3 regions of the Paenibacillus allorhizosphaerae genome follow, and region 3 is predicted to be linked to each of the others. Evidence: riboswitches for the same ligand, from Rfam matches in the RefSeq annotation. Region 3 holds a riboswitch; each other region holds the start of a gene.

Evidence for each region. Region 3 has a riboswitch for cyclic di-GMP ahead of ACFQI7_RS23390 (methyl-accepting chemotaxis protein). Riboswitches for the same ligand answer to the same signal wherever they lie in the genome.
Region 1: another riboswitch for cyclic di-GMP. It lies ahead of ACFQI7_RS03465 (hypothetical protein); the one in region 3 lies ahead of ACFQI7_RS23390 (methyl-accepting chemotaxis protein).
Region 2: another riboswitch for cyclic di-GMP. It lies ahead of ACFQI7_RS12855 (GspE/PulE family protein); the one in region 3 lies ahead of ACFQI7_RS23390 (methyl-accepting chemotaxis protein).

The regions. Positions count from the first base shown of each region.
Region 1 is NZ_JBHSRV010000001.1:824,876-829,087, forward strand. It holds gene ACFQI7_RS03450 (helix-turn-helix transcriptional regulator) at 1-184, opposite strand, end outside; gene ACFQI7_RS03455 (cysteine-rich CWC family protein) at 181-414, opposite strand; gene ACFQI7_RS03460 (HAD family hydrolase) at 554-1,327, shown strand; cyclic di-GMP riboswitch class I at 1,411-1,497, shown strand; gene ACFQI7_RS03465 (hypothetical protein) at 1,603-1,809, shown strand; gene tkt (transketolase) at 2,248-4,212, opposite strand, start outside.
Region 2 is NZ_JBHSRV010000002.1:896,066-900,277, forward strand. It holds gene ACFQI7_RS12840 (DNA-3-methyladenine glycosylase family protein) at 16-936, shown strand; gene ACFQI7_RS12845 (CidA/LrgA family protein) at 945-1,313, shown strand; gene ACFQI7_RS12850 (LrgB family protein) at 1,291-1,992, shown strand; cyclic di-GMP riboswitch class II at 2,166-2,247, shown strand; gene ACFQI7_RS12855 (GspE/PulE family protein) at 2,306-3,970, shown strand; gene ACFQI7_RS12860 (type IV pilus twitching motility protein PilT) at 4,147-4,212, shown strand, end outside.
Region 3 is NZ_JBHSRV010000007.1:43,803-48,014, forward strand. It holds gene ACFQI7_RS23385 (ABC transporter substrate-binding protein) at 1-559, opposite strand, end outside; gene ACFQI7_RS23390 (methyl-accepting chemotaxis protein) at 611-2,710, opposite strand; cyclic di-GMP riboswitch class I at 3,128-3,215, opposite strand; gene ACFQI7_RS23395 (hypothetical protein) at 3,537-3,806, opposite strand; gene ACFQI7_RS23400 (TetR family transcriptional regulator) at 3,894-4,212, opposite strand, start outside.

The sequences.
Region 1 (4,212 bases), on a different contig from region 3:
AGCGGTAGCCTTGATGCTTGTGAGAGTATTGAAGCGGAGCGCCCAGCGTATCCCGCAAATAGCTCAAATCCCGGGACGCTTGGCGGATCGAGATTTCGAATCGCTCGGCAATCGCTTTGACGTTCGGATAGCGCAGCGAGCGGATTTGTCCGTCGATCCATAAAATTCGATGTAAATTACTCATCGGCTCCCCCCACTGTCGCCGGTCGCAACCCCGTTTCTATCCTTAAAACGCTCGAGACACGTCTTGCATATGCAGGATTTCCCCAACTGCTCCGGCTTCACGAGCTCGAATATTGATTTCGGGAAATTTTGTTTGCTGCACCAGCATGTTCCGTGCGGTTTGCCTGCAACATTGCCGCAATCGTTATCGCGTCCGCAGAGGGGACATGTCATTGCCTTTCCATCCTTCATAAGGTCACCTGCTTGCTTCAACTTGGAATCGCTGTCTCACATTATATCATAACGTGTTTTGGCAATATACAGACGTAGCGGTCCGGTTCGTTTATAATAATGGAAGAACCTGTGAATTCATCTCCGGAGGTGGACAGTCTTGCTGCCCAAAGCGATATTACTGGACCTGGACGATACGATTATTTCATTTGATTACGGCGTCGATCTGGATGTTTGCTGGAAAAACGCATGTATGAATCACTTTCCTGCGTGGTCGGAAGCAGCTATAGACGATGCGGTTAAGGCGATCAAAAAGCAAGCGCAGTGGTACTGGAGCGATGCGGACAGGCACCGTACGGGGCGGCTGCAGATGAATGAAACAAGGAGGCATATTGTCGAGACGGCTCTGACCGATGCCGGTCTTCCTGTTCAAGAAGAAGCATCTCTTCTTCATCGAATTGCTGACGAGTACGGCCGTTCGCGCGATGCGGCGATTACGCTGTTTCCGGGCGCGGTCGAGACACTGGAATACATACGTGCGCTCGGGATGAAACTGGCGCTCATTACGAATGGGAGCTCGCATGGCCAACGAAGCAAAATCGATCGATTCCAGCTGTCCCCCTACTTCGACGATATTTTCATCGAAGAAGAATGCGGTATCGGCAAACCGGAACCCGGGATTTATCACATGGCCATGAGTCGATTGGGGGTGCACCCAAGCGAAACATGGATAATCGGAGATAACTTCAAATGGGAAATCGAGGCGCCTCAAGCGTTGGGAATCAAAGGGGTATGGGTCAATCATCGCGAGATGGATATCTCTTCCCTTAGCGTGCAGCCTTACTATTCGATCAAGACGCTAAGCGACATCGTTCGGCTGTTGAATGCTTCCACCGATAGAGCCGCTGAAGCCGCTCCGGAAATAAGTACTTAATGCCTATGTAATTAGAACTACACTGTCTAATAAACTCGATTTTTGATGGGTCTTGTGGTATAATGGGGTCACGTTACGGTTATCTCGATAAACGGCAAACCTGATGAAAGTCAGGGACGCAAAGCTAAAGGGACTACAGTGTCATTGCACAATGTCAGCCAGCTGCCGAAAGATATAGGCCCGTATGTCTATGCCTTCCTTTCGCGTATAGGAGAGTCACGCTAGTATCAACTTTCCGGCTGCATCATCTTGAACATCATTCGAGGAGGCGGTAGATGATGAACAAACGTTACGAAACCATTTCAACAGTGGAAATGCAAAACAATTTAACCGATATTTTAGGGGAAGAGCTTTCGCAGCAATTGCAATCGACGATGCGTCAAGCATCCGAACGGCAGCTGATCGAATTGCGCGATTCGCTGAAGGTGATGTCCCAATGGCTTCAGGAACAAGCAAGCGAGCAACAGCCTGCCGCAGTATAATGAATCAAACAAGAAAGACAGCCACAAAAATGTGGCTGTCTTTCTTGTTTGGATCGGACGGTAACGCATTCCCCCATCAAGCTGCTTCCTGACTGACACCGGAATTTGCTTCCTCCGCTTTCCGGACAGGAGAATAAAGTGATACAAAAAAGACGCCGAAAAAAATCAAAGAATATACAAACATGATCTCCTTGACCATCGGCAGATGTATCCACGGGGCATGCTTGAACACTATGATATACAGTTGGAATAGGAAGATTTTAAACAAATCGTGAAGCAGCTCGGAAAACATATTTCGCTCCATAGGGTATCTCTCATTTTCAATGTAGTCGCTGTTACTCTATGAATATGAGCGAGCTGTCCATATTATTCTTTTTTTCACATGACACGGATGAAAGTCTCGCTGAAAGTTCATGAAGCGTCAGGCCTAGGGCCGCATCATTTCAACAAAAGCTCGACCCGACGTACGACTTCTTCTGCTGTGAAGCCGTATTCCTTGATCAATACGGAAGCCGGGGCCGAAGCGCCGAACCGATCGATCCCCATCATCGCTCCCCGATCGCCTGCATATTCCCGCCATCCTTGCGTCGACCCCATCTCCAACGTAAGCCGGATCGGCACCTCCGGCGGAAGAACCGCGCGCTTGTACGCCTCGGGCTGCTTCTCGAACCGCTCCCAACTGGGCATGCTAATGACACGTACGTGAATGCCGCGTTCGCGCAGCCTTTGCTGCGCTTCCAAAGCCAGCTGCACCTCCGAACCGGTGGCAATGACCAGCGCATCCGGAACGGACCGCTCCCCCTCTGACAAAACATAAGCGCCTTGCGCGATGCCTGCCGGCGCCAGCTCCGCCGTGCCCAGCAATATCGGCAGCGCCTGCCGCGTTAAAATAAGAGCGCATGGCCCGTCGCTTTGCGCTACCGCGAACTTCCATGCGGCTATCGTCTCATTGGCATCCGCCGGACGGAGCACCGTGATGCCCGGAATGGCGCGGAGCGCAGCCAGCTGCTCCACCGGCTCATGCGTAGGGCCGTCCTCCCCAACGGCGATGCTGTCATGCGTGAACACGTAGACGGCTGGAAGCCGCATCAGCGAGGCAAGGCGGATCGCCGGGCGCAAATAATCGGAAAACACGAAGAACGTAGCGCAAAACGGACGGACTCCTCGATGGAGCAGCATGCCGTTCAAGGCCGCGCCCATCGCGAATTCCCGTACGCCGAAAAACACATTGCGCCCGCTGTAATCCGGAGCCGCAAACCGATGCGATGCCTTGATGTTCGTTTTTACAGACGTCTCCAAATCCGCCGCGCCGCCGATCAGGAACGGCACCGTCCCGGCAATGGCATTGATCGCACGTTCCGACACTGATCTCGTCGCCACAGGCGGATCGCTGGGGCCGTATAACGGCAGCGCCGAATCCCAGCCTTCGGGCAATTGGCCGGCGGCCGCCGTATCGAACTGCGCGGCAAGCTCCGGATACGCCTCGCGGTAGCTTTGCATCATCTTGCGCCATGCCGTTTCCTTGTGGTCGCCCGCTAGCTTCAATGCGGCAAAATGAGGCTTCGCTTCCTCGGGAACGAAAAATTCCGGCTCGGCCGGCCAGTCGAAAAACCGTTTCGTCAACAATGTCTCCTCATGACCGAGTGGAACGCCGTGCGACCCATGCTCTCCCGCTTTGCCGCTCTTGTTCGGACTGCCGTAGCCGATGACCGTCTTCACTTCAATAAGCGTAGGACGCGGGTCCGCTTGCGCTTCGGACAAAGCTTGGCCGATCGTTTCAAGATCGTTGCCGTCCTCCACTCGCAGCGTATGCCAGCCGTAACTGGCAAACCGCATCAGCACATTTTCCGAAAAGGACACGTTCAGGTCGCCATCGAGCGAAATGTCATTCGAATCGTACAGCACAATCAGCTTGCCGAGCTTTAAATGCCCGGCGAGCGAAGCGGATTCCCCGGTTACGCCTTCCATCATATCGCCGTCGCCGCAAATCGCATACGTGAAATGATCGATCACCGGGTAATGATCCCGGTTGTACACAGCCGCCATATGCGCCTCGGCCATCGCCATCCCGACCGCCATGCCGAAGCCTTGCCCGAGCGGACCGGTTGTCGCGTCCACGCCCGGCGTATGGCCGAATTCCGGATGGCCCGGCGTTCTGCTCCCCCACTGGCGAAACCGCTTCAGTTCGTCAAGCGGCAAATCATATCCGAACAAGTGCAGCAGGCTGTACAGCAGCATGGACCCGTGACCGGCGGACAGGACGAAACGGTCGCGGTTGATCCAGTCCGGATGACTCGGGCTGTGCGTCATGTACCGGGACCACAACGTATAAGCCATCGGCGCTGCGCCCATGGGCATGCCGGGATGCCCGGAGCCGGCGCGATTGACCGCGTCGACGGCGAG
Region 2 (4,212 bases), on a different contig from region 3:
ATGAAAGGAGTTCGTATGACATCGATACGTTTATCGCCGAGGCCTCCATATGATTTTACAAAGATGGTGCGACGGCTGCAGGGCGTGAAGCATGAGCTGTACCGGATGGAAGACTATGCCCTGGTCCGAACCGTTCGGCTTGCAAAAGCCTCTTCCCCTCTGCTTGTGCGGATTGACTCCATAGGCACGATTGAAAAGCCTGAGCTGAAAGTTGACGTTGCAGGCGGTGGCAAGTTGGGAGAAGCAGAGAAGCTGGAGCTGGAACGGCTGCTCGGCCGCATGCTGTCCGCTGAGGTGGAATTAAATCCGTTCTATGAGCATATGGAAGCGCTAGGTGATGAATGGTCCGCGATCTGCGCACGGTTTCGCGGTCTTCATCTGCTGCTGGAGGCCGATTTGTTCGAATGCATGTGCAAGACCGTTATCGGACAGCAGCTGAATTTGGCTTTTGCCTCCGAACTGAATCGGAGGTTGATGGGAGCCGCTGCTCAGCCGCTGGAGCATAAGGGCGTCATCTACCCGGTGTTCCCCTCGCCCGAAGAAGTGGCGAGCCTGGAATACGAGCAGCTTCAGACATTGCAGTTCAGCCGCCGCAAAGCGGAATATGTGATCGATTGGGCGAGAGCGATCGTATCGGGCACCGTCGATTTGCAAGCGCTCTTCGCGATGGACAACGAAGAGATCATGGAACGGCTTACCCGGCTGCGGGGCATAGGGCGGTGGTCGGTGGAATGCTTTTTGCTTTTCGGAATGGGTCGAACCGATCTGCTGCCGGCGGCGGATATCGGTTTAAGGAATGCGCTCAAAAAGCTGTACGGACGATCTGAGCAGCCGAAGGAAGAGGAAGTGCGCCGGATCGGAGCGTCATGGACGCCGTGGAGCAGCTATGCTTCGCTATATTTATGGGAAAGTCTGCATGACTCGGAAAGGGCGTGACATGACCGATGGTCGGCTTTGCGATCCTGCTCGGCTTTTATTTTTTAGGAACATTGCTGCACAGCGGACTGCAAATTCCGCTTCCAGCGAATGTAATCGGGTTAATTCTGTTTACGCTATGCTTGTTTCTCCGAATCGTCAAATTGGAGTGGGTCGAGGAAGCGAGCCAATTTTTGATCAAACATATGCTGCTGCTGTTTGCTCCGATCGTCGTAGGTACGATGGTCTTTTTCGGACTGATCGGCCGGGAAGCCGTTCCGATCCTGGTCAGCTTGTTTGCAAGTACGTTCGGCGTTCTGCTGATTTCGGGATGGATGGCGAAGCTTACGCGGGCTGCGCAGCATAAGGAGAGGAGTGAAGGAAGTGACCCTCTCTGACATTACCGGTCAGCCCTTATTCGGCATTACATTGACCGTTGCGGCTTACGCCGCGGCACTAGGTTTGCAGCGCAGGTGGAAGGCGCTTCATCCGCTGCTGATTTGTTCCGCAATCATCGTTATCATTTTGCTGCTTTTGCATGTGCCCTATGAAGTATATCAAACGGGCGGCGAATACATCGTCTTTTTGCTTGGACCGGCGACCGTAGCGCTAGGCGTGCCGCTATACAAAAATGCACGACGCATTCGGCAAAATGCGATCTCTATACTAACCGGCATATCGGTTGGATCCGTCTGCGCCATTGTATTGTCGGCAGCGCTCGTGTGGTGTTTGGGCGGAAACCGGGAGCTGATGGTGACGATGATGCCCAAGTCGGTCACATCGCCGATCGCGCTGGAAATATCCCGGCAGGCCGGAGGGATTCCCGAGCTGACGGCGGTGCTTACGGTGCTGACCGGGTTGATCGGCAGCATGCTCGGACCGGGACTGCTGCGCCTCGCGGGCGTTCGCGACGACATCTCGATAGGTACGGCGATCGGTACGGCGGCACATGGCATCGGCACGGCCCGCATTATTCGCGACTCCGAGCTGGCTGGCAGCGTCAGCGGCTTTGCCATGGGGGCGGCGGCCATTATTACTTCATTTTTATTTATTCCGTTATACGTTTGGCTGCATTAATCATTGTTCTCAAACATGTTCATTTCTTTGGCCTGTTTCGCAAACAGAGGGAATCATTTTTACGCGCCATATAATGTTCATCGATTTGTCGAATTATCGAGAAGAAAGATGAAAATAATATTTGACGGAAAATGAGCCGATATGCTTAAATATGATTACGAATCCCATAATACATAATCAGAAGAAGCTATGACCGGCTGTTCTTAATTGGGCACTTGGACCGCCGCGAGCCAGTAGTGCAACCGACCTGACGATCTATGCAGTTAGGTCTTTTTTGCTTGTTCAACGATAATCGAAACGAGGGATGTTCGATATGGCTCCCCGCAAAAAAATAGGCGATCTATTGGTTGATGCCGGCTTGCTCACACAAGAACAACTGGCGACGGCGTTACAGGAACAGCGGGAAACGAAGATGAGACTCGGCGAATTTTTGATCAAGCGCAATTACCTCACCGAACAGCAGCTTATCGAAGTGCTGGAATTCCAGCTCGGCATCCCGCACATTCAGCTGTACCGACAAAAGATTGACCCGAAAGTGATCAATATGATTTCACAGCGGCTGGCGCTGCAGCATCAAGTATTGCCTGTTCGTCTGGAGAACAATAAGTTGATTCTCGCCATGGCCGATCCGCTTGATTATTTTGCGATTGACGAGCTGCGGATGAGCACGGGCTTGCGTATTGAGCCTTATATTGCCGCTCGGGACGAGCTGCAGCGTGCGATCAAACGTTATTATGGACTGCAGGAATCGGTTGATCAGATCAGTCAAATATTGCAAAACCGGGAGCAGGAGGAAGCAAAGCTTCCGGCTGGGGAGGAAGATTCGCCTGTCGTGAAGACGGTGAATCAAATCATTATTCAAGCGGTGCAAATCGGCGCAAGCGATATCCATATTGATCCGCAGGAAGACAGCTTGCGGATTCGTTACCGGGTGGACGGTTTGATGCGAACGGAGCGGACGCTGCCGGCGCATATGCAAAGCGTGATCGTGGCGCGGATCAAAATTATGGCAAATCTGAACGTAGCGGAGAGGCGGCAGCCGCAAGACGGTCGAGTGGAGATGGAAATCGATTTTCGCAAAGTGGACATCCGCATCTCTACGTTGCCTACGATTCACGGCGAAAAGATTGTCATGCGCGTACTAGATCTCGACAGCACGCTGGAGGAGCTGGAAAAGCTCGGCTTGTCCGACCACAACCTTCCGTTGTTTCTCAAGGGGATTCAAAATCCGCACGGTGTCGTGCTTATTACGGGACCTACGGGAAGCGGGAAAACGACGACGCTCTACTCGGCGCTGTCGCGTCTGAATCAGGAAAACGTCAACATCGTTACCGTGGAAGATCCGGTTGAATATAAGCTGCAAGGTATCAATCAGGTGCAAGTGAATTTGACGACGGGGTTAACTTTTGCCCGCGGGTTGCGGGCAATTTTGCGGCAAGATCCGAATGTGGTGATGGTCGGGGAAATCCGCGATCTAGAGACGGCGGAAATCGCAGTTCGGGCGGCGATGACAGGGCACCTGGTGTTGAGTACGCTGCATACGAACAGTGCAGTCAATGCAATTACCCGCTTGATCGATATGGGGGTTGAGCCGTTCCTCGTGTCTTCATCCATCAGCTGTATCGTCGCTCAGCGGCTGGTCCGCAGAGTGTGTCCTTACTGCATGACGGATCACCAACCTACCGAAGCCGAGCGAAAGCTGCTGGATGAGTACGGTTTCCGCAATCCCGCGATGAAAAAAGGCAGCGGCTGCGGAGAATGCGGACGTACCGGTTTCAAAGGCAGACTTGCGATACACGAAATCGTATATGTGGACAACACGCTGCGCTCGATGATTTTGCAAAAACGATCGGATAGCGATTATAGGTCACATGCGATCAAGCAAGGTTTGGTTCCGTTAATCGTGGACGGATTGGGCAAAGTAGCCGCCGGACAAACGACGATGTCCGAAATTTTCCGGGTGTCCGGTTTCGAGTAAGAGAAAACAGTTGTTTTAAATAGGACTAAAGGTGTAATTTTTAAGAAAAACTAGTCCTAATAACCTATACCCACATATACTATTATTAAATAATATAGTATAATGCTGATAAGATAACAGGTCAAAATACCTAAGATGAATGGGTTGGAGGGACTTCTTTGAGTTTATTGGACTATATGAGGCTTGCGATGGAGCACAAAGCTTCGGATATCCATATAACGGTCCATTCGCCGCCAATGTTT
Region 3 (4,212 bases):
CTGCTCCTGCATTGACGATCGTAACCGAATTGACATCGATTCCTTTTGCTTTCAACATCGCTTTGGCCGACATCTCCGGCATCGAACCCGGAGCGGAAGTACCGACGGTTTTCCCTTTCAAATCATCAAAGCTTTTGATGTTGCTTTTTACGTACAGCACGAACGGGTTGACCGATAACGTGGAGCCGATCACTTTGAGCTTCGCGCCTTGCTGTACGGCCGTGAGTGCCGAAGCCGGGTTCGCTTCCATCGAATCGATTTGGTCGGCGACGAGCGCCTGCAGCATCGTAACGTCGCTCTCAAACTCCATGTATTCGATATTGACGCCGTGCTTTTTGAAGAAGTTTTTCTCTTTCGCCATCAGCTGGTACGATGCGTCGCCTCTGGCTTTAACGATCCCGTGCTTCCACTTGACCAATTCCTGCTGATTCTGCGCTTCCCCTTTGCCGTCCTTCCCGCCTGATGCCGGCGTCGCTTTTCCACCGCAGCCCGTTAAGGCCAGAGCCATGACGAGCAGCCCAGTCACCCAAATTCGTTTTGTACCTCTCCATCCCAACATCAATAAGTCCCTCCCAATCGTTACTTTGGATCTTTTATATAAATCCTGCTCCTACACTTTAAAACGCCCCATATCGGTTTGCAGACTCATCGCAAGCTCATTGAGCTTCCGTGAATACGATTGAATGGTTTCGGCGGATTTCAACTGAACGGAAACCGAAGAGTTGGCGTCCGATGCCTTATCTCTGGCGACTCCGGCGATATCCACCATCTCCTCAAGCGATGCGGAAACTTCCTGGGAGCCTGCCGACATTTCTTCCGCTGCTGCGGAAATTTCCTGAATTTGCTCCGCGACTTCCTGTACGGATTCCAAAATATGACGGAATGAAGCTTCCGTCTCTTTCATCATGTTGGAACCGATATTGACATCCTCTACGCCCTGATTCATGGCTTGTACCGCTTGGTTGACGCTGTCTTGAATGTCCTTGATCAATCCGTCGATGCTTTGCGCCTGGTCTTTGCTTGCGTTCGCCAGCTTCTTCACTTCTGCGGCTACAACGGCAAAGCCGCTGCCGTGTTCGCCCGCTCTGGCCGCCTCGATCGAAGCGTTCAGGGCAAGCAGATTCGTCTGATTCGCGATTTCGCTGATCATTCCTACGATTTGGCCGATCTCGCTGGACCGCTGCCCTAACGTATGGACGATTTGCGCCGCCAATTGCACGGTTTGATGAATCGAATCGATCTGACCAATTGCCGATTGCACGAGCGTATTCCCGTTCTCCGCTCTTGTGGACGCCACGATGGCGGCCTCCGATACGGTCGAAGAGGATTCCGCAATGCGCTGAATGCCGGCAGCCATTTCGACCATGGCCGTGGACGATTGCTGCGCCGCCTCCGATTGCGTATACGATCCTTGGGCAATGTCCCCGATCACCTGGTTGAAGTGTTCCGTCGAAGCCGCCGATTGGTTCGAGGTTTCGAGCAGGATCGTGGATGACTCCGCCACCTGGTCGACGACCTTCTTGTTCATCGTAATCAGCTTCTCGAGAGAGGCCGCCATTTCGTTGAACGACTGGGCGATGTAGCTCATCTCATCCTTGGTCTGAAGCCGGATTTGCGTACGCAGATCCCCGGCCGCAAGCGTCGCCGACGCTTCCGACAACTGACGAATGGATCGGATCACCGAGATGTAGAACCCGGAGAACAAATAAACGGATAAGACGATCACGAATACTACCAGCAGCATGACCCACACGATCGTGCTCCGGTTGCTGTCCATCCGCTCCTTCGTTATTTCGTCAAGCGTCGCCGAAAGCGCGCTCAGCAAAGCGGCATTCGCCTCTTCCGTCTTGGAAACGACGATGTCGAATTCGGATTTTTGGCTCATCATTTCGGCAGCGTTGAGCATTTTGGTCCCAACCAGATCGGAAAATGCGTTGGATGCCGAAATCGCTTGTTCCGTCGGCTTTTGAAGCCGCTCTGCGTACTCCGGATTTGCCCGGAAAAACGTATCCATGGAAGTTTGCAAAGCGTTCATTCGCGACTTCACGGAGGCTGTGCGCAGCCATAACTTCTCATCCTCCGTCAAAGAGCCTCGCGCTAATACGTCGGGACCGATGCTTTTCATCACCGAGGTATTGTTCGTTTGCGGAAGCATTTGGCTGGCATACGCGTTAAAGAGGTAAGAGGTTCCTTCATAGCTGTCGAAGTTGACATTCGAAGCGTCGCCGACCGCCGTAATCAGGTTGTTAAGCTCCGTCATGAGCACGGCGTACAGATCTACAATTTCTTTCTTATCCTTAAGCGCCGCCTCTTTCAACTTGGCGTGCTGCTCCAGCACCTTCTCCAACTTTTCACCCGTAGCGGCTCCGCTGCTATACTTGCGCTCGCTCACGGATAGTTCGTCAATCGCCGCAGCCAAACGTTTCTTTGCCTCATCCGCTTTGCTCGCATCCGATGACAGTAACGCTTCGCGGGAGGATATCGTTTCATTTACCGCCAGTTGAATCGACTTCACATAGCTCAGTCCCCGCCCTACTTCGGATCCAAGGCGGATTTGCTCCATAATCTGCTTGCTTAACAGCAGGCTGATGACAATGGCCGGAATGATCAAAAACAGACCGATCAACGCAAACTTCAAGGAAAATTTTAGTCTGTTCATGGCAAAGACTACCGGTTGAAAAATCGTCGTCAGCAGCTTGAAAGATTTCATAAATGCTCGTCCTCTCATCTCTTGTTCCAACCCACGCCGCACCGAAGTTATGTAGTAACTTGAGTGAACTCCGCTGCTGTTGTGGTGCCCTTGTCTATCAAGGTCCTCCGGTCATTGAATCTATCAGGCTTGAAGAAACCGACGGGGAGACGTGGCACAAGCTTTTCTTCTAATCTGGTTCTGTCGAAACATGGTGACTACAACGGCAAGACGATTGACATCGTTCTGCAAAATCCAACATAAATTTTACCGTTCACTTGCGAAACCCTATCATTGCCGTAACTTCATGTCTGCTTTTATATCACTCTTGCAGCAATAGCGAAAAAGCGATGCAGCATTTTTTCAAAAATATGCATGATAAAGAACCATCCGGGTCAACAACGGACAGATTCAGCAACGATCATTCGTCCTACCTCCTTTGGAAACCCAGCCGCCATAGAAAAATTGATCCTTTAGGCCTGTGGCTTTGCGTCCCCTTCTTTCGAAGAGTCTGCCTTTATCAGTAAAGTAGTTAGTCATTATTCCTCATTACCATAACACAGCAATTTACAACAATCAACATCTTTTGCAATATTTAGGGCACTTCAAATAAAAGTTGTCCTACGAAAGAACTACTCAATTCGCTGATACGATTAAGCTCGTGCAAATTATGACGAATTAGCGAACACGGTCGCTACGACCGTAGCGGAGGAAGAAAACCGGGGCAACCAAGTTTGATATATTGGGAATAACATATGATAGATTCCAGTATAACCCATTTGGGAGAGTTTGCCAACCAAAAAAAGCCAGGTTGGCCGGAACCTGGCTTTTTCCTCGTTTATTGGGTTTACCAAACGCGCCTTATGCCGCGGGTTGAGGACGGCTTTTTCTTTTTGGCACGGGCCGTATGAACTTGCCCTTGCCTGCTGCGGCCTTCGCTCGTTCGTACCGGCCCGGAATTTCCCGCTTTCGCGTCGGCCAGCAGTTTGGCGACCTGCTTCACCATTGGAGACATTTGCTCCGCCGACTGATAGATGGCATTCACTTTATCAATAGCGGTAATAATCTCATCCAGACTTTCGTTGACGCTGCGGATCATCATTGGAAATCGATTCATGATACGGATCACCCTTTGGAAGCTAGTTAATGTATATTATGCAATTTCCAGGGCGGGCGGTGTGGGCGGATGTCCCCTATCCGTCCGTTATGTTTCCTGTTCTTTGACCTCCAGCGCTTTGAAAATAAAATCGACGGCATGATCCGCCATCCATTGCGGATTCGACTCCGTTACGGACATGATCGGTTCGAAATGCGGAAATTTTTTATGCCCCAGCGCGACCCCGATAATGAACATGAACGTGTGATCCAACGATTCGAACCGGAAAACGCCTTCACGTCTGCCTTTCTCCAGCAGCTCGCGCACCTTTTCCCATACGGGGAACGTGATGGCGCGTATCGTATCCGACCGGGGGCTTCTGCGAATCATTTCCTGCTGTATGATGCCGCTAAGCTCCGTATCCGTC